Peribacillus simplex NBRC 15720 = DSM 1321: one gene and its partner. The main gene of each other region encodes a partner of the protein of the gene in region 2 in a complex. Links are inferred from orthologs where the notes say so. Each region holds a gene or a part of one and is shown on either strand. Other genes may lie near its edges. The genes, in order: BS1321_RS05725 and BS1321_RS26115.

Region 1 (3,327 bases), 4.2 Mb from region 2 along the record:
TTAAACCTTATTAAATAGAAAAAGGATGCCTAAACGGCATCCTTTTTTACTTATCTATTACTTTCACTTACTAAAGCCACTATGCCTTCTTCATCATCCAAAACAAGTTCAATACCCGAGTATGGATCTTTACTCATATATTCATCCAGCCATAAGCGAAGCGCTTCTATCAAATTGATGGTAATTAACACTTGTTTCCGGCCATCGACAAACGCTTCCGCCGAAAAGCCATAATCATCATCATACATTAACTCCACTTCTACCTCATTGGGTTGTACCTGCTTTTTACGGCCAATATAAACACAAACCGCGTTGATGATATCTTGTTCGGAAATCTTTAGCCTCTCCATGGGTTTGGATCCTCTTTCTTCTTCTTATCTTTGAAATATGTGAATATTTTACGGATTACAACGATTAATGCAATAACTGCTATCACGTTGATTAATAGTCCTAGTATAGAACCAAGCGCGCCCATATTGGCGAATAGGCTACCAAAAAGTAAACCTGCCAGTCCACCTAGCATAATTCCTTTCATTAAGCCGCCTTTTGTGAATGAGTTTCCACTTTTTGTATCAGTCTTCGCTTTATTAGTAGTAGTAGCATCGGACTTCTTCGTTTCTTTATTTTGGAAATTCGAATTATTATTGTTGTTGCTGTTAAAACTTCTTTTTCCAGACTTGTAACCCCTTGCATCGACTGACTCCGAATGATCCTGGAATACATAAGTGCCGACTGGCGAGAATGCTAGTGTAATTGTAAGTAATGCAGCCATAAATTTTTTCATCATGTTTTTTTGCCTCCGTTTAATAGTATGGAATGTTGTTTCATTATATCTTTTCCCAGATTAACTGAAAGTCCACATCACCTATCCTTGTTTTATCTTATAGTATTTACGTTTAGTTTCAAAATAAGTTTCACTTTTTTCGATTTTTTTCAAAAAAAATAAGCAGAGGCCATTTCTCCCCTGCTTATTAAAGAAATATTAGTTTACACGAACGACACGGCCGTTGAATTTACCTGCCCAATATCCACTTTCCATATTCGCGATTGCAACACCTGTTGAACTTTGGGAACCTATAAATTTGCCGCCACCGACATAAATACCGACATGGCCATCAGTTTTATAGGTATTGAAAAACACTAAATCTCCAGGTTGTATTTGACTCTTAGAAACTTGACGTCCTGCACTTGTCAATGCACCCGTACTGGCTGGAAGGTTCACACCAGCTTGTTTATAAGCCCATGCAACGAATCCTGAACAATCGAATAAACCGTTAGCAATATCGGATGCCGTTCTTCCGCCACCAAATTTATATGTGGAGTTACCGATATATTTATAACCTGCTGTAATTGCAGAGCCTGTATTTGCACTGCTTGGCTTACTTGAAGTTTCAGTTTTACTAGCTGCAGGCTTACTAGCTGCTGCAGGTTTATCAGCAGAACTGTTTTTAGATGAATTTGAAGATGATTCACCTTTAGACGAACCAGATGCTGACGATTCAGCTTTAGAAGAACTTGATGATTCTTCACTAGAAGAATTTGAAGAATTCACTTCTTCAGCAGCACGGTCAAGATCAGCTTTCTCTGATGCCTTACGTTCTTCCTCTTTTTTGATATTTTCACGAATGGAAGCTATTTGTGCTTCTAAACCAGCATCTTTATTTTCTAAAGATTGTTTAAGTGCCTCTGTTTCCGATTCTTTCTTTTCAATCTTTGCCTTCATATTGACTGTTTCAGCTTTTTGATCTTCAATTTGAGATTGCATGCCTTTCAGCTCTACTTCCATATCCTTAAGGCTTTGCAATTTTTTCTCAACAGTCTCTTGTTTTTTTTCTAAGTCAGCTTTATCCGCTTCCTGCTCGCTAAGAATCTGTTGGTCAGCTTCCACGATAGTGGCTACCGCTCCCACACGATTAACGAATTCACCAAAGTTTTTAGAACCTAAAACAACTTCTAGGTACTCAACGTCCCCGCCGCTCTCTTGGAATGAAAGGGCGCGCTCTTTCAAGACTTCCTCGCGTTTTGCGATTCTTTCTTCCAAGGCTTTAATTTCTTTCTTTAAAGAATCTATATCTTTTTCGGTGTCTTTAATTTCTTGTTTAGTATCTTTGATTTTTTGGTCATTTTCTTTCATTGCCGATTCTATCTGGGCAATTTGGGAATTCATTTTCGTTTGTTCTTTTTTCAATTCCTGAATAACTTGTTCTGCCTCTGAAATATCTGATTGTATTCCTGTGCGTTGCGATTGAATATCCGAGATAGATTCAGCTTTTACAGATGGTATGGCAAAAGCGCTCCCTAATCCAAGCATAATTGTCGTGTTCAATACGATAAGTTTTTTCTTCAAACTCATTTCCCCTGCTTTCCTCCCCTTGCATTTCCATCGACCCACTTCTTTTTCTCTATGAAAAATTATTAGTCAAAATAAATTGCTGGGAACTCTTCTCTATTTTTTTTACTCTTTATGTAATTTTCTAAGATTGTAATTATATAAAATACATTTCTTAAACTCTACTATGTTTTCATCTAAGTCGTAGTATATCATCAGATTTTGTCAAATGCGTAATAGCAATATTACAATTATATTTCAATTTTAACATAAAACATAAAAATTCGACTTTTTCGTGTGATAAAACAACCATTTTTTTACATAATAACCTTCTTATTTTGATGCAAGACTTTCTATCTAGTGTTTAGCACCAAGGGACCACAGACTATTGGCAGATTAAAACTGACCATTTTCGAATGTATGGAAGCCCTTTTGAAACAGATTGCAGCTTATTTTCCTTACATAAAGGAAGGTCCGCTGGCATCCCCATTAAAAAAACAAAAAAAACCGCTCATCAGCGGTTTTTCCGTCAATATTCGACCCATTCTTAAATTCCAGCCATATAGTCGACAAAAACCTTCATTTCTTTTGGTCGAACAAATACACTTTCGCCTTTGCTTATCTCCAGATTCAAATATTGTTCTTTCGTCAGTTCGATTTCCAGCGGTTCGTTTGTATCCTGACGAATGACTTCTATCCGGACGATGGGGCCAATTGTATGGATGTGGTCAATTATGGATGCAATCGAATCCTTTTCGGATGTTTCTCTTTCTATGATAAAGTTATGAGCCCTTACATAACCAGTGCCCACACCATCTTCGCTGCCCGGGGCATTCATTTCCACATTCCCAGTTACCAATTTACCTTGATGAACATTGCCTTTGAAAAGATTGACACTGCCGAGAAAATCATAAACAAAGGGATTTTCCGGGTGATCATATACTTCTTCCGGAGTTCCAATCTGTTCAATTTTCCCTTCATTCATGATTACGACCCGA
Region 2 (3,215 bases):
TGCTTCGCCGCCTGGAAAAACAAGAATTGGTGACCAGCAGCTGGGATACTTCTGAAAGTAGACCGCGTAAGTACTATTCTTTAAGTGATTATGGGGGAGAAATCTTCATTCAGTTAAAGGAAGAATGGGAAAAAACTTCTCAAGAGCTTTATATATTATTAAAAGGAGAGGGAGAAGATGGAGCTGATTGAACTTTATATTCAGGAAGTGACCCGCAGGCTGCCAGAAAAAAACCGGGAGGATATTGCGCTTGAGCTTCAATCTACAATCGAAGATATGCTTCCGGAGGATCATACGGAGCAAGACGTGAAAGCAGTTCTTTTAAAATTAGGAGATCCGGTTACACTGGCAAGTGGTTATCGTGATCGGCCAATGCATCTGATTGGACCGCGATATTATGATGTTTATATCTGTCTGTTGAAAATGATTTTACCCATCGCTGCCGTCATTTCACTGATCGGATTAGTAGGGGATAATCCGTTTCGGGATATGGGGGATAATACGGTTATGGACGCGGTTTTCACCATAATAGGGAAAGGGATTGCAAGTATCATCAGTACAGGTATCCAAGTGTTTTTCTGGTTAACGCTTTCGTTTGCCATTTTAGAACGCGTGGATACTTCAAAAGACCAGTCGCCTTTAACAAAAGACTTGAAACCATGGACACCGGAAAGCCTAAAAGATATTCCGAACATTTCAAAGAAAAAAGCTATTCCTATGATCGAGATTTTTGCAAGTTTGTTAGGTCTTTCTGTATTCACGGCCCTTTATTTCAATGCAGCAAACCTCTTAGGGGTCTATGAAAAAAGGAATGATAGTCTCATTTTCGTGACACCTTCTTTCAATCAAGAGGTATTGAATTCCTATTGGCTGCTGGTATCTTGCGTCGTTATCATCGGGGTGCTCTTGGCTATTTATAAATTATTTTTAAGACAATGGACCCTGAAACTAGCTTTATTCCATGCCATATACCAGCTGTTGTCCACTCTGACTTTCATCATCATCATCAGTAATCCTAATTTATTGAACCCGGAATTCATTGCATACCAAAATACACTGTTTACAATCGATGAATGGAAAACCTCGATTTACTGGGGTCTCATATTAATCACCATCTTTTTTGCCGCCTACGATTCCTATCAAGGCTTCCGTAAGGCAAAAAAACGTTAAGGCACAGCATCCTAGCTGTGTTTTTTTGTTTGAAAGTTCCGTTAAGTGAAAAGTGAGTTGATACAAGTCTGTAAGATTATTTCAAGATACAAGGCAAAACAGAAAAACACCTCATATGAAATATAGTTTTTAACTAACTATACGGCATATGAGGCGTTACATTTAAACAAATTTTTTATTGAACTGCATCGAACTGATTGACTTTCCACGTGGATCCAGACTTATAAAAGGTAACCGTTCTTTTTACTGTGTCACCGTCGACTGTAGGTACAGTTAAATTGTAGGATCTAACGTTTAGTTTTTGATAGACCAATTTAATTTTTGCTTTTCTCCACTCTAACATGCTATCGCCGTCTCCGATTGGACGGGCTAATTTACCTTTATGGGTAATGTAACTATATTTGGTCAGCCCTTTTTCAACTGCATTATTAGTAAATGTCTCTGCTAAATAGTTAGTTAATTTATCTTTTGTATTAAACTCTTGGCAAAGGTATGAATACACTGTCCCTTTATAATTGAATGTTTTTTGTGAACATGAACGAGTAGTGTAACCGTGTAATGCATTCCAAAAATGTTTGCTGGCATTATCGGCTATCTTTAATGCATTTGCGTCAGACAAATTCTGTGATGTCGTTTTTGCGGTAACCTGACCACTTAATGTGAAAAATAAAATGATAATGGATAATAGCATACCTAAAAATTTTTTCATAATTTTTCTCCCCAATCCCTAATAGGATACTTATGTAACGAAAGTTTAATTAATATTACATTTGTTACATTTATATTACAATAAGGCTTGCGTAATTAAAAGAGAAATATTGTTAATTTTAAAATATATTTTTTGTTTTCCACTAAATATACATAGTTTGTTCACTTTATTCTTATTGAAAGGAGCGTTCACCGAGTTGGAAATAGAAGAACATTGGCTGTTACATACTTCATATTCCACCAACTGGCCTATTTAAAACCCAACAGTTAATTCTTTTGCAATAACGGGACAAGTTAATTCATTATATTTTCATTAATATCAACTTATGTACAAAGAACACGAATTTCTCCGGCAAGCCCGAAAATAATAAAATATAAAGGTTTGACAAACTTTCCAATTCTACCGTATTATAAATAATATACTTGAATACATTCTCCAAAGGGGAGTAGCTTTTACAACAATGTCGTCATTACAGAGTTCTTTGCTCTCGGTGTTGTTGGCAGCATATTGTTGTTAGCCAGACCTTACCTATTGGTAAAGGTCTATTTTCTTTTAGTAAACCTTTACCAAAATGGTAAAGGTTTTTTTGTAGTCCGGATTCTGCAGCCCTTAAGAAAATGTATAAACATGTGGGTTTAATAGAAAAACAAATAAATATAAATGGAGTGTATTCTTTGATACTTAGAAAATCTTTATTACTTTTAGGGATAGGTTCTGCACAAATAGATTTAATCCTTCCGAAAAATACGTATAAATCTGGTGAATGCATAAATGGGTATTTCTTGATTAAAGGTGGTACCTTGGCGCAAAGAATAAGGAGGATCGAATGTGATTTAATTATGGATACTCATTCTACCGGATTGGAAGAGATCCTTAAAACGAGCACCATCTTATCTTCAAGAGAGATTAATTCAGGGGAAAGTAATGAAATTCCTTTTAACTTTTGTCTGCCTACTTTGAATGAACCTTATAAGCGAGGGGTTTCCTATCGACTTAAAACGAGGCTGATACTTGATAAAGGGATAATAGGCAAGGATGATGACTGGATTTTAATCGATTCTGAATAAAAATGAAAATGGAGGTGGGAACATGAATATCTTGAAATTTTCTGAGCTTGCTATGGATTATTGGGAAGAATTTTTATTATTGAGGCTTTTCATATTGGCTTTACTGTTATTGGCGGTTTATTATATTTTGAATAAAATGGTTGAATGGTTCTTTAGAAGATCCAATTTTTTTGACGAAGAAGTCGAAAAAACAATACAGGGGGTTACTCGTTCTTCTCTTAGGTACAGTATTTCCGCGCTTTTCCTTATATATTTGATTGGACAGTTTA

What was found.
Region 1: the proteins of BS1321_RS26115 (region 2) and BS1321_RS05725 are in contact, whole or in part, in a crystal structure (PDB 8WT4), measured with the Bacillus subtilis proteins. The link is inferred for Peribacillus simplex NBRC 15720 = DSM 1321 from one-to-one orthologs.

Annotation. Positions count from the first base shown.
Region 1 is NZ_CP017704.1:1,225,634-1,228,960, forward strand. What follows is about bases 169-3,160. They hold BS1321_RS05725 (C40 family peptidase), read right to left. Parts: upstream 2,354-3,160; coding sequence 983-2,353; downstream 169-982. Other genes in these bases: BS1321_RS05715 (YxcD family protein), read right to left, coding at 169-350; BS1321_RS05720 (hypothetical protein), read right to left, coding at 338-784; BS1321_RS05730 (sulfate/molybdate ABC transporter ATP-binding protein), read right to left, coding at 2,877-3,160. In the rest of the region: more of BS1321_RS05715, read right to left, coding at 51-168; more of BS1321_RS05730, read right to left, coding at 3,161-3,327. UniProt on the Bacillus subtilis protein: The C-terminal part of CwlO shows a cell wall hydrolytic DL-endopeptidase activity.
Region 2 is NZ_CP017704.1:5,406,658-5,409,872, forward strand. Bases 113-2,992 are described here. They hold BS1321_RS26115 (IseA DL-endopeptidase inhibitor family protein), read right to left. Parts: upstream 1,880-2,992; coding sequence 1,346-1,879; downstream 113-1,345. Other genes in these bases: BS1321_RS26105 (PadR family transcriptional regulator), read left to right, coding at 113-191; BS1321_RS26110 (HAAS signaling domain-containing protein), read left to right, coding at 178-1,170; BS1321_RS26120 (sporulation protein), read left to right, coding at 2,554-2,946; BS1321_RS26125 (mechanosensitive ion channel family protein), read left to right, coding at 2,969-2,992. Also shown: more of BS1321_RS26105, read left to right, coding at 1-112; more of BS1321_RS26125, read left to right, coding at 2,993-3,215.